DNA from 2 places in the Pseudomonas sp. NPDC086251 genome. Region 2 is predicted to be linked to the other one. Evidence: riboswitches for the same ligand, from Rfam matches in the RefSeq annotation. Region 2 holds a riboswitch; the other holds the start of a gene.

Region 1 (14,908 bases), on a different contig from region 2:
GACGTCGGCAGTGTCCTGAGCCTGTGGCACGACTACCGCGACAAGCGTAACGAATACGAGGCGCTGCGCCGCGACAGTTACGCCGATGCGCCGGCGCCGAGCTGGTCGACCTTGTGGGCCGGCAACGATAACGCCTTGCTGACCATCTTCCGCCACTTCGACAGCGCTTCGGTGAACAAAGGCCTGATCGGTGACGTGCCGCAAACGATGTGGCTGTTCGACTTCCCGCTGCTGGAGCGCACCTACTATCAGCTGGCGGTCAACTTCGACGTGTTCGGCAACGTCTCCCATCAGGCGCAGACGCGGCTGTATTTCGACCTGATCCGTAACGGCGCCGAGCAGAACTTCCTGCGCTTGATGCCGGCGGATTCGCGGGACGCGTACCTCGACGATTGGTACCAGAACAGCGGCAAGATCAAGATGTGGCTGGATTACGAGGCCATCGATAACGACAAGGAGACGGCGCTCGTCCTGAACGAAAACGACCCCAAACGTGATTTCGCGATGCAGTTGCTGGCCCGCTACGGCGACCTAAATGCCAAGCCCGATCCGATCAATCGCTGTGACGGTGCTTATTGCTCGCGACCGAACATCGATCTGCAATTGCAGAGTGCCGAGCAGGCCTTGAGTCGCCTGACGTCGCGTCCGGCGGCGGGGCTTAAGGTCATCGATCAGTTGCCGGAAGCAACGATGTTGCGTATCGAGACCACCAGCGGCAAGCGTGAGGTTTACAGCCTGCTGCGCAACCGCGCGCACAGCAACGTGGCGTTCCTGCTCGGTGAGTCGCTGCGCTATCAACCGGGGCTCGACACGCTGACCATTTTCCCCGGCGTGCTCAGCAGCTATCCGAACTTCATGTTCAACATTCCGGCCGGGCAGGTGCCCGAGTTCGTCGACGCGATGGAGAACGCCAAGGACGCCCATCGCTTCGAGAAAATCGTCGAACGCTGGGGAATTCGCCGTAGCCATCCGCAATTCTGGTTCTACTTCCATGACCTGAGCCGCTACGTGCATGAGACCGACCCGGTGGAAGAGGGCGTGCTGGACATGAACCGCTACGAGAATCTTTGATCGACCTTTGACAGCTGGCCGGTGTCGGATCTGTAGGCACCGCAAATCCAATGTGGGAGCGGGCTTGCTCGCGAAGGCGGTGTGTCAGTCGACGTTAATATTGCCTGACACACCGCTTTCGCGAGCAAGCCCGCTCCCACAAGAGAAATGCGGCGGATTGCGGATCGGGAGCGGGAGGGCGGTCAATGTTGATTTCAGTGCAGGCACTGCGCGCCATCGCCGCCTGGGCAGTGGTTTGCCACCATTTCATGCAGATTTTCTTCGACTTCAAGGCCCATGGGCCGGTGGGGCAGATGTTCATCGACAAGGGGGCGGTGGGCGTCGACGTGTTTTTTGTCATCAGCGGCCTGGTGATTTTCCTCTCCACCGAGGGCAAGTCGCTGCCGCCGGGGCGCTTTCTGCTGTATCGACTCTTTCGCATCGTCCCGGCGTACTGGCTGTATACGGTGCTGATGGCGTTGCTGGTGGTGTTCGCCAAACCCTTGCTGCCGGATCAGACGGTCGACTGGTCGCATTTCCTGCTGTCGCTGCTGTTCATTCCTACCGAGAACCCCGGCGGCTACGGGATTTATCCGACGCTTAACGTCGGCTGGACGCTTAACTACGAAATGCTGTTCTACCTGCTGTTCGCCTGGGCGCTGCTGTTTCGCTTGCAGGTGCGGTTGCTGGTCGTGGCGGCGCTGCTGTTCGCGGTGTGCCAGGCGTGGACCGGTTATGGCTGGGTCAGCGAGTTCTATCGCTCGGGTATCGTTTATGAGTTTCTGCTGGGGATCGCCATCGGCATGATCTACCGCCGTGGCTGGATCAAGCCGGGCTTGTACCTGCCATTGCTGGGCATTGCCGGCGCGTTGACGGCGATTTATCACTTGGCGCCGCAACCACGATTCCTGACCTGGGGCGTGCCGAGCGCGGTGCTGGTCACGGCGTGCATGTCGCTGGAACGCTTTTTCGCGAACAATCGGCTGTTCAAGCTGCTCGGTGATTGTTCCTACTCGGTGTACCTGATGCACGTGCTGGTGCTGTCTGCCGGCGGTTTTGTCGCACAGCGCTACGGCATAAACCCCTACGTGATGTTCGTTGTTTGCGCGGCGACGATTGGCCTGGGTTCGTGGGCAAGCTACGAATGGGTGGAAAAATGCAGCTATCGGTGGCTTAAAGACTGGATCGACGGCGAACCGGCGGTCGAGCCGGTCCCGGCTCTTTCCCGACAAAAATACTAGGACTTTGTCCGGCGCGATGATTGGCGTAAACTGCGCCCAAGCCTGCGAGGAGTTTCCATGACCGCTATTACCATCACCGACGCCGCCCACGATTATCTGGCTGATCTGCTCTCCAAGCAGAACACCCCAGGCATCGGCATCCGCGTCTTTATCACCCAGCCTGGCACCCAGTACGCCGAAACCTGCATTGCTTATTGCAAGCCGGGCGAAGAAAAACCTGAAGACACGGCGCTGGGGCTGAAAAGCTTCACTGCTTACATCGACTCGTTCAGCGAAGCGTTCCTGGACGATGCGGTAGTCGACTACGCCACCGACCGCATGGGCGGCCAGCTGACCATCAAGGCGCCAAACGCCAAAGTCCCGATGGTCAACGCCGACAGCCCGGTGAACGAGCGCATCAACTACTACCTGCAAACCGAAATCAACCCGGGGCTCGCGAGCCACGGCGGTCAGGTCAGCCTGATCGATGTGGTCGAGGACGGCATCGCCGTGCTCAAGTTCGGCGGCGGTTGCCAGGGCTGCGGCCAGGCAGACGTGACCTTGCGTGAAGGCATCGAGCGCACCTTGCTCGAGCGCATTCCCGAGCTCAAGGGCGTTCGCGACGTGACCGACCACACGCAGAAAGAAAACGCCTACTACTGAGTAAGGTGTTCGCTGCAAACAAAAAAAACGGCGCCCCGTGAGCGCCGTTTTTTTATGGGTGAAATTCACTGACGCCTTCGCGAGCAAGCCCGCTCCCACATTTAATCTCCTGCGCACACAAATTTTGAGCCCGACAAAGATCAAATGTGGGAGCGGGCTTGCTCGCGAAGAGGCCCTATGGGCGATACAAATGCGCATGCCCGGCACGGTACAGCGACGACTCACTAAAATGATCGCTGCCCAACACCCGACCGACCAATATCAGCGCCGTACGCCGAAACCCCTTCGCCTCCACCTTCCCGGCAATATCCTCAAGCGTTCCCACCACCCAATCCTGATCCGGCCAGGTTGCCCGGTGAATCACCGCAATCGGACAATCCGCGCCGTAATGCGGCAGCAATTCAGCCAGGATCTTCTCCAGATGATTGACCCCCAAATGAATCGCCATGGTCGCCCCGTGCTGCGCCAGGCTACCCAGCTCTTCGCCCGCCGGCATCGCGGTCTTGTCGGCGTAGCGGGTCAGAATCACGCTCTGTGACACGTCCGGCAGTGTCAGTTCCGCACCGAGCAACGCCGCGCAGGCCGCCGTCGCGGTCACGCCGGGAATGATTTCAAACGGGATGTCGAATTCGCGCAGGTAACGAATCTGTTCGCCAATGGCGCCATACAGGCTTGGATCGCCGGAATGCACCCGAGCCACATCCTGGCCGTTGGCATGGGCAGTCTTGATCAGGTCGATAATCTGTTCCAGGTGCAATTCGGCGCTGTTGACTACCTGTTCGGCCTGATGGCCTGCCAACACGGCGGTGGGCACCAGGGAGCCGGCGTAGATAATGACCGGGCAGGTGCGAATCAGCCGTTGGCCTTTGACGGTGATCAGTTCCGGGTCGCCGGGACCTGCGCCAATGAAATAGACGGTCATCGTCGGTTCCTGTGAGAAAAGGGTCTGGGCAAGGCTTCAGATGAAGATTGCTCATGATCGAAGACGGGGATTATCGGGGATTTTAGACAGCGCAGGCCAACGCGAGGGTGGCCTGGGCATACTTTTGTCGCGAAATCAGCAGTTTTGCCGGCGCCTGGGACAGGTGTTCGGCGAGGGCGAGGGCGGCACTTTCTGCCACGCCGTAGCAGCCGGTGCGTTCGAACGCGATGTCCGACTGATGGCTGAGTTGCGCTTGATAACCGACCAGTTGCGCACTGCTGAAATAAATCAGCGGCAGCGACAGTTGTTCGGCCAGTTCGATCAGGCCAGGCTCATCGCGCTTCATGTCGATACTGGCCAGGGCCCTGATCTGATGAAGTCCGATTTGATGCGCCTGTAACGCCTGATCGAGCAATGCCCGCAGCGTGCTGACGGGGCAGCCGCGCTGGCAGCCCAGGCCGACTGCCAGGGTCGGCGCTGCGCGGGTATCCGTCATGCGTGGTATTGACCCGCGCTTTTGCGGCGGAACAACCAGGCACTGATCAGGCCCAGGGCCAGCCAGAATCCCATGTTGGTCAGCTGCGACGCGATTTTGAACTGGGTTTCCAGCGCTTGCGGAGCGAGCATCGAATGCACTTCCGGTTGCGGAGCGCCGATCAAGTGAGGAACGGCCAGGATCGCCGCGCCAAGGACTTTCATCAGCCAGTGGCGGCTAAACACGATCAAAGCGATACCGACGGCGGTGGAGGCCGCCGCGCCAATCCACCAGAACTGCCGTTGCGCCAGATCGGCCGCAGCGGTGCCCGGCAACTCAGGCGGCAGGCCGAGGGTCGGCGCCAGCACGAACGTCGCATAACCGGCCAGGCCCCAGAGCAAGCCCTGCGAGGTTTTGGTCGGTGCGCGCAAGGTGTAGAGACCGGCGAGCATCAGGGCGAAACCGACAGCGACCACCAGATTGCCGCCAGTGGTCGACAGCACGCGCTGCCAGCCGTCTTCTGGCTCCCAGGCTTCGGCGTCGTGGGTGTGAGCGGCCACGGCGCCCTCAGCGTGTTCGTGCATTTCAACGGCAGCAGGTTCGGATTTTTCGTAGGTTTCGGCCTGCAAAATCAACGGAGCCACCCAGAAGCTTTGCAGCAGGGTCAGCAGCAGGGCGGCCAGCAGTCCGGTGAAACCTGCGGTTTGCGCAATACGCTTGATCATGTCGGCAGGTCTCAATGGCACGGGAAAGCGGAGCTGTGACGGGTGTCGTGCGCGGCGTTGTGCACCGCTTCGATGTGCGAGAAACCGGCGAAATACACAAGACTGGCGCCAAGGATCGATGCGCAAACGGCAGCGGTCAGGCGTTGAGTCAGGGTCGTGGTGGTGCTGGCAGTGCTCTGATCGGTGTTGCTGCCGGTGCTGCTGATAATCGACATGGCGCTTCCCTCTGGTCTGTCAGTGGGGTGAATAGAGCGCATGGAAGATCCCTGCGAGTCGGGCGCGCAGAGGTTCAAACAGCGCCCGCCCACCGCGGGTTTGTTATTCAGTGAACGTATCGGTCACTGTGTGTTGCGGGCCGGTCTCCGGGCTCACGAGGGGCTAAGGCTTACGCCAACACCTGCAAGCATCACCTTCCCATGCCGAACTGCTGGCACAGTGGATCTGACGCTTCGCTCGCTTACCGTTGCGGGGGCAGCACCGGACTGACATGGCCTTGAGTAAAGCACATGATTCACCGGTTTCCCGTTTCACCCTGTGAAGGGCACCCGTAACAAGGTGAGTAGGAGAGCATGGCCGGGGGTTGGGCGTCAATTGGCAGGGGTTCTCAGTTGATACCGAGTCGCTCTCTTCGCGGGCAAGCCTCGCTCCTACAAAAGCACCGCGGCCCTGTAGGAGCGAGGCTTGCCCGCGAAGGCGTCCTGATGGCCGCTACAAGACATTGACCCGCCCCCACACGATGCGTAGCCTTGCGCTTTCGAGGTTCTTCGGCGTGTTGCCGAAGCTAAGAAGGGAACGCGGTCGATGCCGCGGCTGCCCCCGCAACTGTGAACGGTGATGTTCGCTGCCACGCCACTGCAAACGCCGTCCAACGGCTTCGCGGGAAGGCGCAGCCAACGCCAGTCCAACGATTGGCACACCGTCAGCCAGGAGACCTGCCTCGACACAGATTCTCACTACAACCGGGCGGGGTGATCCGGTGGCGAACTCTTCCGCGCGCGCACGTCGCAGCGATTGTCGTCCCGTATGCCCGCCACCTTGCCAAAGGGCATCCGATGAAAACACTGGCCAAACTCCCCGTCACCATCGTTACCGGCTTCCTCGGCTCGGGCAAAACCACCTTGCTGCGGCACATGCTCGACAACGCTCAGGGCCGCCGCATCGCGGTGATCGTCAACGAGTTCGGCGAGCTGGGCATCGACGGCGAAATCCTCAAGCAGTGCGCCATCGGCTGCACTGAAGAAGAAGCCAACGGCCGCGTCTACGAACTGGCCAACGGCTGCCTGTGCTGCACGGTTCAGGAAGAGTTCTTCCCGGTGATGCGCGAACTGGTGGCCCGTCGCGGCGACCTCGACCACATCCTGATTGAAACCTCGGGCCTGGCCCTGCCAAAACCGTTGGTTCAAGCCTTCCAGTGGCCGGAAATCCGCAGCGCCTGCACCGTCGATGCGGTGATCACCGTGGTCGACAGCCCGGCCGTGGCCGCCGGCACCTTCGCCGCGTTCCCGGATCAGGTCGATGCCCAGCGCAAGCTCGACCCGAACCTCGATCACGAATCGCCGCTGCACGAATTGTTCGCCGACCAACTGGCCAGCGCCGACCTGGTAATCCTCAACAAGGCCGACCTGATCAGCCCGGAAGACCTCGCCCGTGTGCGCCTGGAAGTCGCTGAAGAACTGCCGCCAGCGGTCAAAGTCATCGAAGCCAGCAGCGGTCGCGTTCCATTGGACGTACTGATTGGCTTGGGCGCCGGTTCCGAAGAGCACATCGACAGCCGTCACAGCCATCACGATCACCACCATGAAGGTGAAGACGGCCATCACGATGAGCATGACCACGACGCCTTCGATTCCATTTCCATTGAGCTGCCGCAAGCCGACGAAAGCCTGCTAATGGACGCACTGACGCAATTGGTAGTCCAGCACGGCATCCTGCGCGTCAAAGGTTTCGCCGCGATCCCGAACAAACCGATGCGTCTGCTGATCCAGGGTGTGGGCACGCGTTTCGACAAGCACTTCGACCGTCAGTGGGGCGCCGATGAAGCGCGCACCACGCGTCTGGTGTTGATCGGCCAGGAACTGGACGCCGCCCTGCTCGAAGCGCAACTGCGCGCTGCGCTCAGCGTTTAAGCCATGCACCTGCTCAGGACCCAGCCCGGCGGTTTCGTCTCGGATGACAACATTGCCGACCTTGGGCAAACCCCCGCCGAGCTGGTGATCCTGTGCAGCGGTGATTCCAGCCTGGCGCTGCTCGCCGAAGCGGCGCAGCAGTTGCCCGACGATTACCCGAGCGTGCGCCTGGCCAACCCGATGCAGGTGCAGAATCACGCCTCGGTCGACCTGTACGTCGACGAAGTGTTGCGCCATGCCAAGGTCATTCTGATTTCGTTGCACGGTGGCATCGCCTATTGGCGTTATGGCGTCGAGCAACTGGTGCAGCTCTCGGAGCGTGGTGTGCAGCTGATTCTGGTGCCGGGCGATGATCGTCCGGACCCGGAGCTCAGTGATCTGAGCACCGTGCCCGCCGAAGACCGCGACCGCCTCTGGCAGTTTTTGCGTCAAGGCGGCATGGGCAATGCCCTGGATTTTTTCCGCTGCCTGGCCAATCGCTGGCTGGAACGCGACTATGCCTGGGCCGAGCCGCAAACCCTGCCGCGCACCGCGATCTACCATCCACAAAAAAGCCCCGCCGACCTTCGCGATTGGCAAGCCGACTGGCAGGCTGATCAACCGGTGGCGGCGGTGCTGTTCTACCGCTCGCATTTGCAGGCGGCGAACACCGGCTTCATCGATATTTTTTGCCAACGACTGCAAGCGGCGGGGCTCAACCCGCTGCCGATCGCCGTGGCCAGTTTGAAGGAGCCCGGCTGCCTGACGGTGGTTGAGGACCTGCTGGACGAGACTGAAGCGACGGTGATTCTCAACACCACCGGCTTCGCCCAGTCCAGCCCCGAAGCACCGCACCTGCGACCGTTTCGACGCAACATCCCGGTGATCCAGGCGATTTGCGCCCAGGACAACGAACCCGGTTGGCGCGCCAGCGAGCAAGGCCTCGGCCCGCGCGATCTGGCGATGCACATTGCGTTGCCGGAACTGGACGGGCGGATCATCAGCCGCCCGATCAGCTTCAAGGATTTGGCGTGGCGCAGTGAGCGCAGTCAGTCCGATGTGGTCTGCTACCGGCCACAACCGGAACGCATGGATTTCGTCGCCGAACTGGCGCGGCGCTGGATCGATCTGGCGCGGGTGCCGAACGCTGAAAAACGCATCGCCCTGATCCTCGCCAACTACCCGACGCGCGATGGCCGCATCGGCAATGGCGTCGGCCTCGACACGCCGGCCGCGGCGCTGAACATCCTGCGTGCGTTGCATCAAGAAGGTTATCCGCTGCCCGCCGAATTGCCGGCCAGCGGCACCGCGTTGATCCAGCAGTTGCTCGGCGGCGTCAGCAATGACCTCGACACGCTCGACCAGCGTCCGTGCCAGCAAAGCCTGGCGATGGGCGACTACCTGCTGATGTTCAACGCACTGCCCGAGGCCAACCGCGAAGCAGTGCTGGAACGCTGGGGCGTGCCCGAGAGCGACCCGATGTGCCGTGGCGGACGCATGATGATCGCCGGGCTGCGTTTCGGCCTGACCTTCGTCGGGATTCAACCGGCGCGGGGGTATCAAGTCGACCCGAGCGCGGTGTATCACGATCCGGACCTGGTGCCGCCGCACGGCTATCTGGCGTTCTACTTCTGGTTGCGCAACACCTACGGCGCCCACGGCGTGATCCACGTCGGCAAGCACGGCAACCTCGAATGGCTGCCGGGCAAGGGTGTCGGGCTTTCGGAAAATTGCTGGCCGGACGCGCTGCTCGGGCCGTTGCCGAATATCTACCCGTTCATCGTCAACGATCCGGGCGAGGGCGCCCAAGCCAAGCGTCGCACTCAGGCCGTGATCATTGATCACCTGATGCCGCCGCTGACCCGCGCCGAAACCTACGGTCCGCTGCGCAACCTTGAGCTGCTGGCCGACGAATATTACGAAGCGCAATTGCTCGATCCGCGCCGTGCCCGGGAGTTGCAGCGCGACATCCTGCAACTGGTGCGCGACACGCACATCGACCGCGAATTGCAACTGGACGAAAAACTCGACAGCGACGCCGACGCGGCGATCTGGCTGCCGCGTCTGGACACCTACCTGTGCGACTTGAAAGAGTCGCAGATCCGCGATGGCCTGCACATTTTTGGCGAATCGCCGACCGGGCGCTTGCGCATTGATACATTGCTGGCGCTGCTGCGGATTCCTCGTGGCGACGGGCGCGGGGCACAGTCGAGTTTGCTGCGGGCGTTGGCCAAGGCGTTCGCGTTGGGGTTCGATCCGCTGGATTGTGCGTTGGCTGATCCGTGGACCGGACCACGTCCGGTTGAATTGCAAACCCTTAACGATGAACTTTGGCGCACCGCAGGCGATACCCGCGAACGCCTGGAATTGTTCGCCGCCCAACTGATTTCCCAAACGGTGAACGACCCCTGTAGGAGCGAGCTTGCTCGCGATGGAGTGTCAGCCAAATCACTATCGACTGACACTCCGCTTTCGCGAGCAAGCCCGCTCCCACAAGAACCCGGCTGGTCGGAAGTGAACGCCATTCTCGACAATTTGCGCGAAGTCGTCGCCCCACGCCTGGACGCTTGCGGTCCGGCAGAAATGCGCGGCTTGCTCGACGCTCTAAGCGGCCGTTTCGTCCCCGCCGGCCCCAGCGGTGCGCCGAGTCGCGGTCGTCTGGACGTGCTGCCGACCGGGCGCAACTTCTATTCGGTGGACGTGCGCAACCTGCCGACCACCACCGCGTGGCGCATCGGTTTCCAGTCGGCAACCCTGATTCTTGAGCGGCATTTGCAGGACCACGGCGACCACCTGCGGCAACTCGGTCTGTCGGTCTGGGGCACCGCGACCATGCGCACCGGCGGCGACGACATCGCCCAGGCCATGGCGCTGATGGGCGTGCGCCCGGTGTGGGCCACGGGTAGTCAGCGGGTCGACGATTTCGAAATCCTGCCGCTGAGCTTGCTCGACCGCCCGCGCGTGGACGTGACCTTGCGCGTCTCGGGATTCTTTCGCGATGCGTTCGCCAACCTGATCCGCTTGTTCGACGCTGCAGTGCAAGCAGTCGCGGCACTCGATGAGCCGGACGATCTCAACCCGTTAGCCGCCAAGGTCCGCGCCGAGCGTGAGGCTTTATTGGCAAGTGGTCTGGATGAGGACGCAGCCCGACGTCAGGCCGGTTGGCGCATCTTCGGCGCCAAACCCGGTGCGTACGGCGCGGGTGTGCAGGGCGCCATCGACGGTCGTTTGTGGCAAAGCCGCGAGGACCTGGCTGAGGTTTACCTGAACTGGGGCGGCTACGCGTATGGCGGTTCGGACGAAGGCACCGCTGCCCGCGAACAATTCGCCCAGCGTCTGAGCCAGGTGCAAGCGGTGCTGCAAAACCAGGACAACCGCGAGCACGATTTGCTCGACTCCAACGATTACTACCAATTCCAGGGTGGCATGCTCGCCGCCGTGGAAAGCCTCAGTGGCGAAGCGGCTGCCAGTTACCATGGCGATCACAGTCAGCCGGATCTGCCGAAGATCCGCACGTTGAAGGAAGAACTGAACCGGGTGATCCGTTCCCGGGCCGCCAATCCGAAGTGGATCGACGGCGTGAAGCGACATGGCTACAAAGGCGCGTTCGAACTGGCGGCCACGGTCGATAACCTGTTTGCCTTCGATGCCACCACGCAGTTGATCGACGATCACCAGTACGCGTTGCTGGCGGAGGCCTATTTGCTGGACCCGGCGACCCGTGATTTCGTCCGTGAGCACAACCCTCACGCATTGCGCGACATGACCGAGCGGATGCTTGAAGCGCAGCAGCGCGGGATGTGGAAGGAGCCCGGTGAATACCGCGAGGCACTGGAAAATCTGTTGCTCGACATCGAAGAAGACGGCTAGCGCAATTCCCCTGTGGGAGCGGGCTTGCTCGCGAAGGCGATCTGCCAGTCAACGATGATGGCGTATGTAATGGCCTCTCGCGAGCAAGCCCGCTCCCACAGGGATTTAAGTGCCTGTGATATTTGTTGATGGATCACCGACCATGACCGAGATTTAATAATGACCGACACCCCGCATTTCCCGCTCTCCGCCGTGGTCGGCGCCGACGACTTGAAGCTCGCCCTGTACCTGACCGCCATCGACCCGAAAATCGGCGGTGTGCTGATCGAAGGCCCGCGCGGCATGGCCAAGTCCACCCTGGCACGCGGCCTCGCGGACCTGCTGGCCAGCGGCCAATTTGTCACCTTGCCCTTGGGCGCCACTGAAGAACGTTTGGTCGGCACCCTCGACCTCGACGCAGCCCTGAGCGAAGGCCGCGCGCAATTTTCCCCCGGCGTGCTGGCCAAGGCTGACGGCGGCGTGCTCTACGTCGATGAAGTGAACCTGCTGCCCGATCACCTCGTCGACCTGTTGCTCGACGTGGCCGCCAGCGGCACCAACCTGATCGAGCGCGATGGCATTTCCCATCGGCATTCGGCGAAGTTCGTGCTGATCGGCACCATGAACCCGGAAGAGGGCGAATTGCGCCCGCAACTGCTCGACCGCTTCGGCCTGAACGTCGCCCTCAGTGGTCACACCCAGCCGGCCGAACGCGGCCAGATCATCCGTCGGCGACTGGATTTCGACAGTGATCCGCAACGCTTCTGTGCCGAATGGGAACGTCAGCAGCAGTCGTTGCGCGAGCGTTGCCAGAAAGCGCGTAGCGCATTGGCAAGCATTCCTCTCGACGATCAAGCGCTGGCACAGATTACCGAGCGCTGCTTTGCCGCTGGCGTCGATGGCTTGCGCGCCGACCTGGTCTGGCTGCGCGCAGCCCGAGCCCACGCGGCGTGGCGAGGGGCAAGTGGTATCACCGAGGAAGATATCGACGCCGTTGCGGAGTTCGCCTTGCGCCATCGGCGCCGCGAACAGTCGCCACCGGCGCCGCAACAATCCCAGGCCCCTTCGGCCCAGCCTTCCAGCCCGAGCGAAGGCCAGGGCCAATGGGGTGAAATGCCCGCGCAAGCGCTGCCGGTGGGCGCCCGTCGTGAAGTGCCGAGCTGGCCAAAAAAGCCTTAGGCATTCGCCCTCGATCTGACGCGGGGGCGAATGCCAGACCCCATGCCGGACGCCTGGACAACGGCAAGCAAGGCAAGCGTCACGCCGCCCGCAACGGCTCGATCAACTGGCCTGGCACCTTGCTCAACGGCCGCCCGCGTCTGCGCGCTGACGTGCTGTTTCACCTGCGCACCCGTTCACCCCATGAACTGTGGCTGGTGATCGTCGACGCTTCGGCCTCGACGCGCCGTCATCAGGCGTTGAGTGACGCCAAGGGATTGCTGGCGCAACTGTTCGACGATGCCTATCGCCAGCGTGCACGCCTGGCCTTGCTGACAGCCAGCGGTGTCGCGCCGAAATGGCAGGTACAAGGGCTGAAGGCTTCGACGGGTTTGCGTCATTGGCTCGATGGCCTGGGCGCCGGTGGCGGCACGCCGTTGCTGGCCGCATTGGGCGAGGCGGGGCAGTGGCTGGCGGCACGGCAGAAGCGTTTTCCAGCGGAGCGGCAGCGGTTGTTGTTGGTGACGGATGGTCGTCTGAAGGAGTGGCCATCGTTGCCGGCGCTCGACTGTCCGGGGCTGCTGATCGATATCGAGCGCGGGCCGATTCGGCTTGGCCGGGCGAAGCAGTTGGCATTGGAACTACAAGCCGATTATCGACATATCGATGAGCTGATTTCAGGCTGAGTCTTGTGTTGTCTCTGCCGGCCTCTTCGCGAGCAAGCCCGCTCCCACATTCGATCTCCATTTTTTGATCGAACACGGACTAATGTGGGAGCGGGCTTGCTCGCGAAAGCATCAGCTCGGTGCCGGATAATCACGCTTAATCTGCATCGCCTGCCGATACTGCCGAGTCCGTCGGGCGATATACAGCCGATCAACAATCAACGCCCATATCGCCGACACCTCAGGCCGGGTCTTGCGCCCGCGACTCAGGCGACTGAGCTGGAACTTGACCACCGCCATGCTCGCCAGCGCCGCCAGCGGTTTGCGTTTCCAGCGAATCGGCGGCAGTTGCGGATGGCTGTTCTGACCTGCACGCCAACGTTTGACCAGGTCGGGTTCAATCGCCAGTGCCGTGCCGATGCCGGCCATGGCAATGCCGCTGTCAAGCACCTGTTCGACAATCGCCAGGCGCCGGATGCCGCCCGTGACCATCACCGGCATCTTCGCCACGCCAGCCAACTCACCGGCCATCTCCAGAAAATACGCCTCACGCGCCAAGGTCCGACCATCGCGCGCCTCGCCTTGCATGGCCGGCGCTTCGTAGCTGCCGCCGGAGAGTTCCAGCAGGTCGATCTGTTGTTCGTTGAGCCACTGGATGACGTGTCGGGCATCGTCGGCATCGAAACCGCCGCGCTGGAAGTCCGCCGAGTTGAGCTTCACCGACACGCAGAACTGCGGTGAGACGGCTTTACGCACAGCACTGACCACATTGATCAGCAGACGCGCACGATTTTCCAGCGAGCCACCCCAGCGATCGGTCCGGCGATTGGTCAGCGGCGAGAGGAATTGACTGATCAGATAACCGTGCGCGGCATGAATCTGCACGCCGGTAAAACCGGCTTTTTCCGCGAGAGCGGCGCTGGTGGCGAAGCGTTGAATCACCTCGTCGATGTCGGCCTCGCTCATTGGCTTGGGCTCGGCAAACATCTTTGAAAACGAACCGAGATCCAGCGCCACCGCCGAAGGCGCCCAGGCTTGCTGGCCGAGGTTGGCCATGGTCTGGCGCCCGGGATGATTGAGTTGCACCCAGAACTGCGCACCACCGGCACGGCCGATGCGCGCCCATTGGCGGAAGTGTTCAAGGTCGCGCTCGTCTTCCAGCACCACGCCACCGGGACCGGTCATGGCGCGGCGGTCGATCATCACATTGCCGGTCAACAGCAGCCCGGCTTCGCCTTCGGCCCAGGCCTGATACAAGTGAAACAACGCGGCGGAAGGCGCCTGTCCGGTGTCGGCAAGGTTCTCTTCCATCGCAGCTTTGGCGATACGATTGCCGATGGTCTGGCCGTTGGGCAAATTCAACGCTTGGAAGGGCGACATGCTTGACTCCTCATCAGTGAAGAGCAGAGGCTAAGCTTAAAGTTAACTTTAATGTCAAGCAGGCAAATGAGGCGATGATGAAGATTGGTGAATTGGCGCAGTTAAGTGGCTTGAACGCATCGCGCATTCGGTTTTACGAGGCTCAGGGCTTGATCCGTCAGGTGGAGCGTCAGGCCAACGGTTATCGGCGTTACCCGGCGCAAGTGTTGCAGACCTTGCAAATCATCCAGTGCGCCCAGCAGGCCGGGTTCAGTCTGGAAGAACTCAAGCAGTTGCTCCCCGATAACGTGACCGGTGCGTTCAATCACGACGAACTGGTGGCGGGCCTTGGGCGCAAGATCGAGCAGATTGAAGCCATGCAACTGCACCTTGCCCAGAGCAAGGCGCAATTGCTGGGGTTGCTCGACAACATCGAGGCCAAACCCGAGGGCATGGCCTGCGATGCGAACGCCGAGCGGGTGCTGGCGTCACTCAAGCATGAGTGACGTTCGCAGCCTTCACCGAACCGCTCGACACGGTTGGAATCGGCTTGCGCATCAGCGTCCCCACCACCAGCGCCCCGAGTAAGGCCAGCAAACCCGCGACCCACAGCAGCAGACTGAACCCGCCGACGAAGGCCTGGCGCGCCAACGGTTCGACCACCGTGCGCGCAGCGTCGGGCAGCAGGCTCATCGCCGCCGCCATGTCACCGGCCAC
Region 2 (14,908 bases):
CGCCAAGCGCGTCCTGCAACCTGAGCACCTGGCGCGCAATCCCTAGAGGTTGTCATGACCGCTCGCACGCTCAATCTCGACGACTCCCTGTATCAATACCTGCTCGACGTTTCCCTCAGGGAAACGCCGCTGCTCAAGCGTTTACGCGACGAAACCCAGGCGCTGCCCATGGCTCGCTGGCAGATCGCGCCGGAGCAAGGGCAATTCCTCGCGCTGCTGGTGAAACTCACCGGCGCCAGGCGTTTGCTGGAAGTCGGCACGTTTACCGGTTACAGCGCCTTGTGCATGGCGACGGCGTTGCCGGAGGACGGTTCGCTGATCTGCTGTGACATTCCCGGCGACTACAACGCCACCGCGCGCCGTTATTGGCAGGAAGCGGGGCTCGCCGGGCGGATTGATCTGCGTCTGGCGCCTGCGCTGGAAACCCTCGCCGAGCTTGAACGGCAAGGGCAGGCCGGGCAGTTTGATCTGATTTTCATTGATGCCGACAAGGCTAACTATCCGAGCTATCTGGAGCACGCGCTGCGTCTGCTGCGGGTCGGCGGTTTGGCGGTTTTCGATAACACGCTGTGGAGCGGGCGGGTGCTTGAGGAGCATTCCGAGAGCGCAGACACTCGGGCCATCCAGGCGCTCAATCGCGCGTTGAAGGGTGATTTGCGTGTGGATCTGTCGTTGTTGCCGATAGGGGATGGGTTGACGCTTTGTCGCAAGCGCTAGGCAGGTGGTTTTTTGGCTGCATTGAGGGCCTTTTCGCGAGCAAGCCCGCTCCCACATTTGATCTGCGGTGAACACAAAAATTGCGTGCGCCAGAGGTCAAGTGTGGGAGCGGGCTTGCTCGCGAAGAGGCCGGCAAAACCACCAAAATCTTCGCGGGCAAGCCTCGCTCCTACAGTCCGTGGTGTTTATTTAGTCGCCGACACTCGCCATACCTTGTTCCCCACATCATCCGCCACCAGCAAATCACCCTGCTGATCAATCACTACGCCCACCGGGCGGCCCATGGCTTTTTCTTCGTCATTGAGGAAGCCGGTCAGCACATCAATCGGCTTCCCGGTCGGTTTGCCGCCCGCGAAGGGTACGAAAATCACTTTATAGCCACTGTGCGGATCTCGGTTCCACGAACCGTGCTGGCCGATGAAAGCGCCCTCCTTGAACTGCGCTGGCAGTGTGGTGCCTTCAGCAAACGTCAGGCCCAGCGATGCAGTATGTGGGCCGACCGCATAGTCCGGCGCAATGGCCTTGGCCACCAGGTCCGGGTTTTGCGGTTCGACGCGAATGTCCACGTGCTGGCCGTAATAGCTGAACGGCCAGCCATAGAACGCGCCGTCCTTGACCGAGGTGATGTAGTCCGGCACCAGGTCGCTGCCGATTTCATCGCGCTCGTTGACCGCTGTCCACAAGGCACCGCTCCGAGGCTCCCAGGCCATGCCATTGGGGTTGCGCAGGCCTGAGGCGAAGATTCGGTGATTACCGGTAGCGCGATCCACTTCCCAGATCGCCGCACGACCTTCTTCCTTGTCCAGGCCGTTTTCGCCGACGTTGCTGTTGGAGCCCACGGTGACGTACAGCTTGCTGCCGTCCTTGCTGGCAATGACGTTTTTGGTCCAGTGGTGATTCAGCGTGCCACCCGGTAGATCGATCACTTTCATCGGCTGCGACTTGATCGCCGTATCGCCATTTTCATAATGGAAGCGCAGCAAGCGATCGGTATCGGCGACGTACAGGTCATTGCCGACCAGCGTCATGCCGAATGGCGAGTTGAGGTTTTCCAGGAACACCGTGCGGGTTTCGGCAATGCCGTCGTGGTCCTTGTCGCGCAGCAGCGTGATCCGGTTCGGGCTCGGCACACCCGCGCCGGCACGTTTCATGGCTTTGCCCATGACCCAACCGCGAATGCCTTTGCCGTCATCGGGTTTCGGTGGCGCGTTGGTTTCGGCGACCAGCACATCGCCGTTGGGCAGCACATAGAGCCAGCGCGGGTGATCCAGCCCTTCAGCAAACGCTGCCACCTGAGTCCCCGCCGCCGTGATCGGTTTCGCGCCGGCCGGCCAGCCGATTGCCGGGGCTATGTTCACCGTCGGGATCAGGGTTTTGTTGGGTTCTGGCAGCTGGGGAGACGGGCCGGTGCCGTCGGAAACTTGCAGGCTGGAGGTTTCACCACAGGCGGCGAGCCCTCCGGCGAGCGCAATGACGAGAACGAGCTGAGGCTTGCGCATGCTGATCTTCCCTATGAATGCAGTGACCTAATTCAATAGAGAAGCGCAGGCGCGCGATGGTTCAACCCGGTCAGCGAGCCTCTTTGAGCAGCACGGCGATGCCTGGGTGATAGTGGCCGGCTTCGTTGCGCAACTTGCGGTAGGCGTAAGGGAAATACCAGGCGACGGCGCAGGTGTGTTCCTTTTGCAAGTCGTCGAGCATGTCCTGGAGTTCTTCCGGCGTGGCGCTTTGCTGGGCTTTTTGCGGTGCGACGAACAGGCAGCCGAGTTTCAGGTCGCTGGCGTAGCTGATGCGTTTGGCGTCGCTGGTGATGTCCTGCAAGGCTTGAGTCAGGTTAAGGCTGTTGACCCGCGGCCAGCGCTGCGTGGCTTGAAAATAGGCGCGTTCTTCGGCGGTGGCGATAAACAGGTCGGCGCGGCCGTTGCGTTCGCCTTCTTCGGTCTGTTTGCGCGTGGGGGTGTGTTGCAGCGTGACCATTTCCGCCATCCACGCCGCAGCGGAGAGCAGGCTGAGGTTGGCTTTTTCGTCGTACCAGTAAGGCGTGTCGTTATCGCCGCGCACGGCGTTGTAGCGGTCAATACAGTCAAACCAGCGTTCCAGCACCGGGCGCAGGAATTCCAGCTTCGGATTGCTGATGATCATGCCTTGCATGGGGCTCACCCTTGTTATTGTGTTGTCAGGTTGTGGCTCTTTGATATCACTGCTGTGAGTGCGGCACAAGATTGACATCATTTAATTGATCGATGGCAGTTTATCGCGCGCGCACCGCCCGTCTTCAATTGACGCTCCACCCCCAACCCTCTAACCTTCGCGGCTTGTTTCAGGTGCTTTGTGACCCTGGTCGACAGAGTGAAACAGGGAAGCCGGTGAGTGAGCCCTTCGATGCATGAAGGTCCGCGATCCCGGCGCTGCCCCCGCAACGGTAAATGAGTGAAAACTGCGTCTTGAGCCACTGTGTCGATCATCGACATGGGAAGGCGCGCAGTCAGGCCTTGCGCCGCTCATGAGCCCGGAGACCGGCCTGATCCATCCAGCGGCATCACGGTGGGCGATGCCAGGCTTTTTGCCGTCTATTCTTGTGCCTGCCCGCCGTTATCCAGCCTCAACGGAGAGCTCCCCCATGACTGATACCCCCGATCGTGACGAACGCCATTTGGCGCGCATGCAACGCAAAAAAGCCGTGATCGACGAACGCATCGCCAACTCCCCGAACGAATGCGGCCTATTGCTGGTGCTGACCGGCAACGGCAAAGGCAAGAGCAGTTCGGCGTTTGGCATGCTCGCCCGCTCCATGGGCCACGGCATGCAGTGCGGTGTGGTGCAGTTCATCAAGGGTCGCAACAGCACCGGTGAAGAGTTGTTCTTCCGGCGCTTCCCGGAGCAGGTGCGCTTTCATGTGATGGGCGAGGGCTTTACCTGGGAAACCCAGGATCGCCAGCGTGACATCGCCGCCGCCGAAGCCGCCTGGGCCGTGTCCCAGGAACTGCTGCGCGACCCGTCCATCGGCCTGGTGGTGCTCGATGAGTTGAACATCGCCCTCAAGCACGGCTACCTCGACCTCGATCAGGTGCTCAGCGATTTGCAGGCCCGTCCGCCGATGCAGCACGTGGTGGTGACCGGTCGCGGCGCCAAACCGGAAATGATTGAACTGGCCGATACCGTCACCGAAATGGGCGTGATCAAGCACGCGTTCCAGGCCGGGATCAAAGCGCAAAAAGGCGTCGAGCTGTGAATCAACCCCGTCATTGCCCGGCGGTGCTGATCGCCGCGCCGGCCTCCGGTCAGGGCAAGACCACCGTCACTGCCGCGCTGGCCCGTTTGCATCGCAATCAGGGCCGCAAGGTGCGCGTGTTCAAATGCGGCCCGGACTTCCTCGACCCGATGATTCTCGAACGCGCCAGCGGCGCGCCGGTGTATCAGCTGGACATGTGGATGGTCGGCGAGCAGGAAAGTCGTCGACTGTTGTGGGAAGCCGCCGGTGAAGCCGATCTGATTCTTATCGAAGGCGTCATGGGCCTGTTCGACGGCACGCCGTCCAGCGCAGACCTGGCGCGGCATTTCGGTGTGCCGGTGCTCGGCGTGATCGACGGCACCGCCATGGCCCAGACGTTTGGCGCGCTGGCCTTGGGGCTGGCGCGCTATCAGCCGGATTTGCCGTTCGCCGGTGTGTTGGCCAACCGCGTTGGCACTTTGCGGCATGCGCAATTGCTCGAAGGCAGCCTGACCGAAGGCCTGCGCTGGTACGGCGCGTTGTCCCGGGAAACCGGGATCGAATTGCCGAGCCGTCACTTGGGGCTGGTGCAGGCCAGCGAGCTGAACGATCTCGATCTGCGCCTCGATGCGGCAGCCGATGCGCTGGCCAGCAGCTGCGAGGTTGCGCTGCCACCGGCGGTGGAATTCGGCGCCCCTGATGTGATCGTTGCCGAACCGTTACTGGCCGGCGTGCGCATCGCCGTGGCCCGTGACGAAGCGTTCGCGTTCACCTATGGCGCGAGCCTGGATCTGTTGCGGGCGATGGGCGCCGAGTTGCTGTTTTTCTCGCCGATCCGTGACACGCAATTGCCGGACGCCGACAGCCTCTACCTGCCGGGTGGATATCCGGAGCTGCACCATGTAGCGCTGTCGCAAAACACCTCGATGCTGACCGCGATCCGCGCTCACCACGCGGCGGGTAAACCGTTGCTGGCCGAATGCGGCGGCATGCTTTATCTGCTCGATTCGTTGACCGATGTCGACGGCACTCGCGCGGAACTGGTCGGCTTGCTGGCGGGAGATGCAGTGATGCAGAAACGTCTGGCAGCGTTGGCGTTGCAAGCGGTGGAACTGCCGGAAGGTTCGCTGCGCGGGCACACGTATCACCACTCGCTGACCAGCACCGAGCTTGAGCCGATTGCGCGTGGGCTCAGTCCTAATGGCGGGCGTGGGGCAGAGGCGGTGTATCGCGAGGGGCGGATGACGGCTTCTTATGTGCACTTTTATTTTCCGTCGAATCCGCAAGCGATCGCCGCGTTATTGGCGCCTGACCTTGAGGCCGCCTTCGCGAGCAAGCCCGCTCCCACATTAGAAAGTGTGTTGCCTGAAGAAACGCGGTCCATTGTGGGAGCGGGCTTGCTCGCGAAGAGGCCATGACCGACAACGCATTCAGCCAGGCCGAACGCGAAGCTGTTTATCGGGCCATCGCCGAACGCCGCGACATGCGCCATTTCAGCGGCGGTACCGTCGAGCCCGAACTCCTGCGCCGTCTGCTCGAAGCCGCGCACCAGGCGCCGAGTGTCGGCCTGATGCAGCCCTGGCGGTTCATCCGCATCAGCGACCGTGCCCTGCGCGGCGAGATCCAGCAACTGGTGGAAGAAGAACGTCTGCGCACCGCCGAAGCCCTCGGCGAGCGCAGCGATGACTTCATGAAACTCAAGGTCGAAGGCATCAACGATTGCGCCGAGGTGCTGGTCGCCGCGCTGATGGACGATCGCGAACGGCACATTTTCGGCCGCCGCACCTTGCCGGAAATGGACATGGCCTCGCTGTCCTGCGCCATCCAGAACCTCTGGCTGGCGTCCCGCGCCGAAGGGTTGGGCATGGGCTGGGTGTCGCTGTTCGAGCCGCAAGCCCTGGCCGATCTGCTGCAGATGCCGGCCGGCGCCAAGCCGCTGGCGGTGCTGTGTCTCGGCCCGGTAAAGGAATTCTATCCGGCGCCAATGCTGGTACTTGAAGGCTGGGCGCAAGCGCGTCCGCTGAACGAATTGCTGTATGAAAATGTTTGGGGAGTGAGTCAATGAGTGTGGCGTTGTTGAGTGTCGCCGCCGTGGCGCTGGATGCGCTGCTGGGTGAACCCAAACGCTGGCATCCGCTGGTAGCGTTCGGCCGTTTTGCCGACCGCATCGAGCAACGTTTCAATGGCGGCGGTCGCGGCTGGCGCAGTCACGGCGTTACCGCCTGGGTGATTGCCGTACTGCCGTTGACCCTGCTGGCCACGGCATTTTCCTGGGCACCTTATGTCGGTTGGATCGTCGAGATTCTCGCGCTCTATTGCGCGCTCGGCATGCGCAGTCTCGGCGAGCACGTCGAGCCGGTGGCCAAGGCCCTGCGCAGCGATGACCTGGACGAGGCCCGCAAGCGCGTGGGCTATCTGGTCAGCCGTCAGACCAGCGAACTGGATAAAACCGAAGTCGCCCGCGCCGCCACCGAATCCGTCTTGGAAAACGGCAGCGACGCCGTATTTGCCGCGCTGTTCTGGTTCGCCGTGGCCGGCGCGCCGGGTGTGGTGCTCTACCGTTTGAGCAACACGCTCGACGCCATGTGGGGCTATCGCAACGAGCGCTTTGAGCGTTTCGGCTGGGCGGCGGCGAAGATCGACGACGTGCTCAACTACATTCCTGCACGCCTGGTGGCGCTGACCTACGCGTTGCTCGGTAAAACCCGCCTGGCGCTGAAATGCTGGCGTCTCCAGGGTCCGACCTGGGACAGCCCGAATGCCGGTCCGGTGATGGCCGCCGGTGCCGGTGCGCTCGGTGTCGAGTTGGGCGGGGCGGCGATCTATCACGGCGAACTGCATCAGCGTCCGCCACTGGGCGAAGGCGCGCCAGCGGACGCCGACTCCATCGACCGTGGCTGGCAATTGGTCCAGCGCGGGGTATGGTTATGGCTGCTGATTCTCTGCGTGGGGGCTGAATTCTATGCTTGAACACGGTGGACGGTTGCGCAAGGCCGCGCTCGAATACGGCATCGCCGAAGCCGACTGGCTCGACCTGTCCAGCGGCCTGGCGCCCTGGCCGTTTCCGGTTCCAGAGATTCCGTTGCGAGCGTGGGCGCGCTTGCCGGAAACCGATGATGGCCTGGAGCAGGCCGCCTGCGATTACTACGGCGCCGTGCAGGTGCTGCCGGTGGCCGGCTCGCAAATGGCGATCCAGTTGCTGCCGCGTTTGCGTCGGGTCGGCAAGGTCGGCGTGCTCTCGCCGTGTTATGCCGAACACGCCGAAGCCTGGCGCCGCAGCGGTTACATCGTGCGTGAAGTGCTGGAGCAGGAAGTCGACTTTTTCCTCGACAGCCTCGACGTGCTGGTGGTGGTCAACCCGAATAATCCCACCGGCCTGAGCCTGACCCCGAGTCGTCTGCTGGACTGGCATTCAAAACTGGCCCAGCGCGGTGGCTGGCTGGTGGTGGACGAGGCGTTCATGGACAACACGCCGGCGCTGAGCCTGGCGCCGTTTGCCAATCAGGTCGGGTTGATCGTGTTGCGCTCCTTCGGCAAGTTTTTCGGCCTGGCCGGTGTGCGGTTGGGGTTTGTGCTGGCCGAGCGCAAGTTGCTCAAGTTGCTGGCCGAACAAGTGGGCCCCTGGGCGGTCAGTGGACCGACTCGGGTGCTGGGCCAGGCGTGTTTACTGGACAGCGAAGGGCATGCCCGGCAACGGCTGCGCACTGAAGAGGCCAGCGCACGTCTGGCGCGGCTGCTGGAGCAGCACGGTTTCAAACCCCAGGGCGGTTGCGCCTTGTTTCAATGGCTGATCATCGAACGCGCCGAAGCGCTCCATGAGTTCATGGCTCGACGCGGCATCTTGCTGCGGTTGTTCACGCATAACAGCAGCCTGCGCTTTGGCCTGCCGGCCGATGAAGCCGACTGGACACGACTCGCTGCTGCATTCGAAGCTTACGCCAAGGAAAACCAATGACCACGTTGATGGTGCAGGGCACGACATCGGACGCCGGTAAAAGCACGCTGGTGACGGCGTTGTGTCGTTGGGTGGTGCGTCAGGGCGTGAGCGTCGTGCCGTTCAAACCGCAGAACATGGCGCTCAACAGTGCCGTGACCGCCGACGGTGGCGAGATCGGTCGCGCGCAAGCGGTGCAGGCCCAGGCGGCCAACCTTGAGCCGCACACCGACATGAACCCGGTGCTGCTCAAACCCAACAGCGACACCGGCGCCCAAGTGATCATCCACGGTCGTGCGGTCACGACCATGAACGCGGTCGCCTATCACGACTACAAAGCCATCGCCATGCAAGCGGTGCTGGCCTCCCATGCGCGGTTGAGCGCGGCGTATCCAGTGGTGATGGTCGAAGGCGCCGGCTCGCCGGCCGAGATCAATCTGCGTGCCGGCGACATCGCCAACATGGGCTTTGCCGAGGCGGTCGACTGCCCGGTGGTACTGATCGCCGACATCAATCGCGGCGGGGTGTTCGCGCATTTGGTAGGCACGCTGGAACTGCTGTCGCCGAGCGAACAGGCGCGGGTCAAAGGTTTCATCATCAACCGTTTTCGCGGTGACATCGCCTTGCTGCAACCCGGCCTGGACTGGCTGGAAGCACGCACCGGCAAACCGGTGATCGGCGTCTTGCCCTACGTCATGGACCTGCACCTGGAAGCCGAAGACGGCATCGATCAGCGCCAGACCGACAAGGCCGACCGCGTGCTGAAGGTGGTGGTGCCGGTGCTGCCGCGCATCAGCAACCACACCGATTTCGATCCGCTGCGCTTGCACCCGCAAGTGGACCTGCAATTCATCGGCCCTGGCCAGGCGATTCCACCAGCCGATCTGATCATCCTTCCCGGCTCGAAAAGCGTGCGCAGTGACCTTGCGTATCTGCGCGCCAATGGTTGGGACAGCGCCATCACCAGACACCTGCGTTACGGCGGAAAAGTGCTGGGTATTTGCGGCGGTCTGCAAATGCTCGGTGAACAGGTGCATGATCCGCTGGGCCTCGAAGGTGCACCGGGTTCAAGTGCCGGTTTGGGCTTGCTGGCGTTCGACACGCAGCTCGAAGAAGAGAAACAGTTGCGCAATGTGCGCGGGCGTCTGGCGCTGGAAGATGCGCCGGTCAGCGGCTATGAAATTCATGCCGGCGTGACCACCGGGCCGGCGTTGGAAAACGCTGCGGTGCAGTTGGATGATGGTCGTTGTGATGGCGCGCAAAGTGCCGACGGGCAGATTTTCGGCACCTATCTGCACGGGCTGTTCGAGTCCCCGGCGGCGTGCAGTGCGCTGTTGCGTTGGGCCGGTTTGCAGGAGGTGCAGGACGTGGATTACCACGGGTTGCGTGAGCGCGATATCGAGCGGCTGGCGGATCTGGTGGAGAAGCATTTGGATACCGCGCTGTTGCGTGAGCTCTGCGGATTTTAGGGTGAATTGGCTGGCCTCTTCGCGAGCAAGCCCGCTCCCACATTAGATCTCCAGCGAACATCGAATTTATGTTCGGCGCCGTTCAAATGTGGGAGCGGGCTTGCTCGCGAAGACTTTATTCGCCGCACTGCCAATTAGAAGGTTATGAATATGCTGCAACTGATCCTCGGCGGCGCCCGCTCCGGCAAAAGTCGCCTGGCTGAAAAACTGGCTACAGATAGCCAACTCAAGGTGACCTACATCGCCACCAGCCAACCCCTCGACGGCGAAATGAATGAGCGGGTGGCCCATCACCGCGCCCGTCGTCCGGCCGAATGGGCGCTGATCGAAGAACCGCTTGAACTCGCCCGCATCCTGCGCGAAACCGCCCGTCCCGAGCGTTGCCTGCTGGTGGATTGCCTGACCCTGTGGCTGACCAACCTGCTGATGCTCGACAACCCCGAGCGTCTCAACGCCGAGCGCGAAGCCCTGCTGGACTGCCTGGCGACGCTGCCGGGTGAAATCATTTTTGTCAGCAACGAGACCGGAATGGGTGTCGTGCCGCTGGGCGAATTGACTCGCCGCTATGTCGATGAAGCCGGTTGGCTGCATCAAGCTTTGGCCGAGCGCTGTCAGCGAGTCGTCCTGACCGTCGCCGGCCTGCCCCTGACTTTGAAAGGAACTGCGTTATGACTCAATCCTGGTGGCTGAACCCGTGCAAGCCGATCGATGCGGCAGCGGTCGAGCAGGCCGCAGCGCGTCAGCAGCAACTGACCAAACCGGCCGGTTCCCTCGGCCGACTGGAGTCGGTAGCGGTGCAATTGGCGGGGTTGCAGGGGCAAGTCAAGCCGAGCCTCGATCAGCTGTGGATCGCGATTTTTGCCGGCGATCACGGCGTGGTCGCCGAAGGGGTGTCGGCGTTTCCCCAGGAAGTCACCGGGCAAATGCTGCACAACTTCGTCAGTGGCGGCGCGGCGATCAGCGTGTTGGCGCGGCAGTTGGGCGCGTCCCTTGAAGTGGTTGACCTCGGCACTGTCAACCCGGCGTTGAATTTGCCGGGTGTGCGTCACATGAACGTGGGCCCTGGCACGGCGAATTTTGTCGACGCTCCGGCGATGACGCAGGCTCAGGGCGAACTCGCCTTGCAGGCCGGTCGCGACAGCGTGCAGCGCGCCATCGCGGCGGGTGCGCAGCTGTTCATCGGCGGTGAAATGGGCATCGGCAACACCACCGCAGCCAGCGCTCTGGCCTGTGCATTGCTCGATTGCCCGGTGGTGCATCTGGCCGGGCCGGGCACCGGGCTGGACGCGGCGGGCGTGAGCCACAAGGCTCAGGTCATCGAGCGTGCGTTGGCCATGCATGGCGCGCAGCGCGGTGATGCGTTGCAAACCCTGTTCAACCTCGGAGGTTTTGAAATTGCGGCACTGGTCGGCGCGTACCTGGCGTGTGCCCAGGAAGGCGTCGCGGTGCTGGTGGACGGTTTCATTTGCAGCGTCGCCGCGTTGGTTGCGGTGCGCTTGAACCCTGAATGCCGGCAGTGGCTGTTGTTCGGGCATCGCGGTGCCGAGCCGGGTCATCGCCATGTCCTGGAAACCCTCAACGCCGAGCCGTTGCTGGATCTCGGCCTGCGCTTGGGCGAGGGCAGCGGCGCCGCGTTGGCCGTGCCGTTGCTGCGTCTGGCTTGCGACCTTCACGGCCAAATGGCGACCTTCGCCGAAGCCGCGGTGGCGGATCGTCCGGCATGACCTTGCGCCTGGATCTCTTGCGCCACGGCGAAACCGAACTCGGCGGCGGCCTGCGCGGCAGCCTCGACGATGCGTTGACCGACAAGGGCTGGGCGCAGATGCGCGCCGCCGTGATCGAGCAAGGGCCGTGGGATCGCCTTGTCAGTTCGCCGTTGCAGCGCTGTGCGCGGTTCGCAGAGGAACTCGGCGCGCAACTGGGGTTGCCGGTGCAACTGGATAAAGATTTGCAGGAGCTGCACTTCGGCGCCTGGGAAGGGCAGAGCGCGAAGGCGTTGATGGAAACCGATGCCGAGGCCTTGGGATTGTTCTGGGCCGACCCGTATTCGTTTACACCGCCTCAGGGTGAGCGGGTCTTGGATTTTTCGACGCGCGTGCTGGCGGCGGTTGCGCGTCTGCACGCCGCCTATGCGGGCGAGCGAGTGTTGCTGATCAGCCATGGTGGCGTGATGCGCTTGCTGCTGGCTCAGGCGCGGGGATTGCCCCGTGAGCAGTTGCTCAACGTTGAGGTGGGCCACGGTGCGTTGTTTTCGCTGTCGGTCGAGTCGGGTGGCTCGTTAAAGGAAGCGACCTGACCATGCTGCCATTCTGGATCGCCCTGCAATTCCTGAGCAGCCTGCCGATTCGTTTGCCGGGCATGCCGACGCCTGAGGAACTGGGGCGGTCGCTGTTGTTTTATCCGCTGGTGGGGCTGCTGTTCGGCGTGATTTTGTGGGCCCTGAACGGGCTGTTGCTGGGCACGCCGGCGTTGCTTCACGCCGCGTTGTTACTGACGGTTTGGGTGTTGCTCAGTGGTGCGCTGCACCTTGATGGCCTGGCCGATAGCGCCGATGCGTGGCTCGGCGGGTTCGGTGACCGTGAGCGCACGCTGACGATCATGAAGGATCCGCGCAGCGGGCCGATCGCCGTGGTGACGCTGGTGTTGGTGTTGCTGCTGAAATTCGCGGCGTTGCTGGCGTTGATCGAGCAGGGACATGGCGTTGTTTTACTCATCGTTCCCTTGATTGGCCGTGCTGCATTGTTGGGACTATTTCTGACCACACCTTATGTCCGGGCCGGTGGTTTGGGTCAGGCGTTGGCGGATCATTTGCCGCGGTTGGCCGGTAAGCAGGTGTTGGGCGCCAGTGCATTGGTTTGTGTGCTGATTGCCGGTCTCAGCGGTGTATTGGCGTTGGTGCTGGCGGCGCTGATGTTTGTCTGGTTACGGCAGGTGATGGTGCGGCGCTTGGGCGGCACAACCGGCGATACGGCCGGTGCGTTGCTGGAGTTGCTGGAGACGACATTGCTTATAGGGCTGGCATTAATTGTGTAGGAGCGAGGCTTGCCCGCGAAGCTTTTGGCGCACTCAAGGACGCTTTCGCGGGCAAGCCTCGCTCCTACACGGGTAACATGCATCAAATATTTGCTTTCATTTAACCGCGGGTATATACACGCACCATGCTCGACTCCCAATGTTTATGCATCAACCTGCGTCGCGCCGCCCGTGGCGTCAGCAGGCATTACGACGGCGCTCTCGACGGCTTCGGGATCAACGTTGCCCAGTATTCTCTGCTGTGCAATCTGCAGCGTCTGGATCAACCGAGTATTTCCACCCTGGCCGAGGCCATGGGCCTGGACCGCAGCACGCTCGGGCGCAATCTGCGCGTGCTGGAGGGAGAAGGGCTGGTGACGCTGGTCGAGGGCGAGGACATGCGCAATCGTATCGTCCGCCTGACTGACGCCGGTGCTGAGCGGCTGGCAGCGGCCTTGCCCGCCTGGGAAGCGGCGCAGCAGCGGTTGATTGATCGCTTGGGGGCCGAGAAACGCGAAACTTTGCTGAAGTTGCTGGACGAACTGGCGTGATGCCGGTTTGTTCGATCTTAAGCGGGTATATACCCGCTACCGGAGAATAAGAATGACCTCGATGTGGCGTACTTGCGGTTGGGTGTTGGTGGGGAGTGCGCTGATTCTTGCGTTGTCTCTGGGAGTGCGACACGGCTTCGGATTGTTTCTGGCACCGATGAGTGCCGAGTTCGGCTGGGGGCGTGAGACGTTTGCGTTTGCCATCGCCTTGCAGAACCTGATCTGGGGCCTGGCGCAGCCCTTCACCGGCGCGCTGGCCGACCGCTTCGGCGCGGCGAAAGTGGTGGCGGTCGGCGGTGTTTTCTATGCGCTGGGGCTGCTGTTCATGGGCTTGTCGGATTCGGCTGTGACCTTGTCCCTGAGTGCTGGCCTGTTGATTGGTCTCGGCTTGTCCGGTACGTCGTTTTCGGTGATCCTCGGCGTGGTCGGGCGCGCGGTGCCACCGGAGAAACGCAGCATGGGCATGGGCATTGCCAGCGCTGCCGGTTCTTTCGGTCAGTTCGCCATGTTGCCCGGTACGCTCGGGTTGATCGGCTGGCTCGGCTGGTCCGCCGCGTTGCTGGTGCTGGGCTTGCTGGTGGCGCTGATTGTGCCGGTGGTGAGCATGCTCAAGGACAAGCCGTTACCCGTGCTCGGCCATGAACAAACCTTGTCCGAAGCATTGCGCGAGGCCTGCTCCCATTCGGGTTTCTGGCTGCTGGCGTTCGGCTTTTTTGTCTGCGGTTTCCAGGTGGTGTTTATCGGCGTGCACCTGCCGGCTTACCTGGTGGACCAGCATCTCCCGGCATCTGTCGGCACCACGGTGCTGGCGCTGATCGGCTTGTTCAACATCTTCGGTACCTACACCGCTGGCTGGCTCGGCGGGCGGATGTCCAAACCGCGTTTGCTCACGGCCCTGTATCTGCTGCGAGCTGTGGTGATTGCATGGTTCCTGTGGGCGCCAGTCACAACGACCACTGCCTATCTGTTTGGCATGATGATGGGCTTTCTCTGGCTGTCGACCGTGCCCTTGACCAATGGCACCGTGGCGACCTTGTTTGGTGTGCGAAACCTGTCCATGCTCGGTGGGATCGTGTTCCTGTTTCACCAGCTCGGATCGTTCCTCGGCGGCTGGTTGGGCGGGGTGGTGTATGACCGGACCGGGAGCTATGACTTGATCTGGCAAGTGGCGATTCTTTTGAGCCTGTTGGCTGCCGCCCTGAACTGGCCGGTGCGTGAGCAGCCTGTGGAGCGTCTGCAAACCCGGATGAGTGCGGTATGAACAGTCTCTGGCCGCGCATCGCTGCGGTCGCGGTCTGCGCCTTGCTGCTGGCCCTGGCGTGGTGGGGCTGGCAGCAGGGCGGGCTGGCGTTGATGCAGTTGGGCATGGGTGCTTGCTAGCAAGACATGAGGGCGAGTAAGTTCGTTTCTGACGACCTCTGAAGGATGCACCGACATGCTGATGCGCTGGTTGGCAGTTCCCGCGTTACTGGTAGCGTTTACCGGATTGGCTCAAGCGGCCGAGTGCCCGGCACTGTTGCAAGGCTCGTTGCCCAAGTTGCGCGCCAATGAATCCATCGACCTGTGCCAGCGCTTCGCCGGCAAGCCGTTGGTGGTGGTCAATACCGCCAGCTTCTGTGGTTTCGCCCCGCAGTTCAAAAGCCTTGAGGCGCTGAATCAGCGTTACAAGGAGCAAGGGCTGGAGGTGCTCGGTGTTCCGTCCAATGACTTCAATCAGGAATCCAAGGACGGCGCGGAGACCGCCAAGGTGTGCTACGTGAACTACGGCGTGACCTTCACCATGACCGAACCGCAGAAAGTCCGCGGCGATGGCGCCACGCATCTGTTCAAGTTGCTCGCCAAGCAGACCAGCGCGCCGAAGTGGAATTTCTACAAGTACGTGGTTGATCGCCAGGGCAAGGTGATCGCCCATTTCTCCAGCCTGACCAAGCCCGACGATCCCGAGTTCATCGAAGCGGTGGAGAAGGCCCTGGCTTCGCCGCCTCTGGCGTCCACACCCTGATCGACGCCCACT

Evidence for each region. A riboswitch is a leader RNA that binds a small molecule or an ion and turns the genes downstream of it on or off. The one in region 2 is predicted to bind cobalamin.
Region 1: another riboswitch for cobalamin. It lies ahead of cobW (cobalamin biosynthesis protein CobW); the one in region 2 lies ahead of cobO (cob(I)yrinic acid a,c-diamide adenosyltransferase).

Annotation. Positions count from the first base shown of each region.
Region 1 covers NZ_JBIVBY010000025.1:12,368-27,275, reverse strand. The annotation lists gene ACIPL2_RS25210 (fatty acid cis/trans isomerase) at 1-1,071, shown strand, start outside; gene ACIPL2_RS25205 (acyltransferase family protein) at 1,257-2,291, shown strand; gene nfuA (Fe-S biogenesis protein NfuA) at 2,349-2,933, shown strand; gene cobM (precorrin-4 C(11)-methyltransferase) at 3,109-3,855, opposite strand; gene ACIPL2_RS25190 (cobalamin biosynthesis protein) at 3,938-4,351, opposite strand; gene ACIPL2_RS25185 (CbtA family protein) at 4,348-5,055, opposite strand; gene ACIPL2_RS25180 (CbtB domain-containing protein) at 5,067-5,270, opposite strand; cobalamin riboswitch at 5,391-5,619, opposite strand; cobalamin riboswitch at 5,796-6,010, shown strand; gene cobW (cobalamin biosynthesis protein CobW) at 6,108-7,181, shown strand; gene cobN (cobaltochelatase subunit CobN) at 7,185-11,030, shown strand; gene ACIPL2_RS25165 (ATP-binding protein) at 11,190-12,188, shown strand; gene ACIPL2_RS25160 (VWA domain-containing protein) at 12,191-12,853, shown strand; gene ACIPL2_RS25155 (NADH:flavin oxidoreductase/NADH oxidase family protein) at 12,965-14,212, opposite strand; gene ACIPL2_RS25150 (MerR family transcriptional regulator) at 14,290-14,697, shown strand; gene ACIPL2_RS25145 (MFS transporter) at 14,684-14,908, opposite strand, start outside.
Region 2 covers NZ_JBIVBY010000013.1:164,386-179,293, reverse strand. The annotation lists gene ACIPL2_RS17590 (C40 family peptidase) at 1-46, shown strand, start outside; gene ACIPL2_RS17585 (class I SAM-dependent methyltransferase) at 55-717, shown strand; gene ACIPL2_RS17580 (PQQ-dependent sugar dehydrogenase) at 903-2,216, opposite strand; gene ACIPL2_RS17575 (hypothetical protein) at 2,287-2,868, opposite strand; cobalamin riboswitch at 3,023-3,257, shown strand; gene cobO (cob(I)yrinic acid a,c-diamide adenosyltransferase) at 3,338-3,949, shown strand; gene ACIPL2_RS17565 (cobyrinate a,c-diamide synthase) at 3,946-5,346, shown strand; gene bluB (5,6-dimethylbenzimidazole synthase) at 5,343-5,993, shown strand; gene cbiB (adenosylcobinamide-phosphate synthase CbiB) at 5,990-6,898, shown strand; gene cobD (threonine-phosphate decarboxylase CobD) at 6,891-7,883, shown strand; gene ACIPL2_RS17545 (cobyric acid synthase) at 7,880-9,331, shown strand; gene cobU (bifunctional adenosylcobinamide kinase/adenosylcobinamide-phosphate guanylyltransferase) at 9,482-10,003, shown strand; gene cobT (nicotinate-nucleotide--dimethylbenzimidazole phosphoribosyltransferase) at 10,000-11,055, shown strand; gene cobC (alpha-ribazole phosphatase family protein) at 11,052-11,627, shown strand; gene ACIPL2_RS17525 (adenosylcobinamide-GDP ribazoletransferase) at 11,630-12,364, shown strand; gene ACIPL2_RS17520 (MarR family winged helix-turn-helix transcriptional regulator) at 12,490-12,894, shown strand; gene ACIPL2_RS17515 (MFS transporter) at 12,947-14,155, shown strand; gene ACIPL2_RS17510 (hypothetical protein) at 14,152-14,274, shown strand; gene ACIPL2_RS17505 (glutathione peroxidase) at 14,330-14,896, shown strand.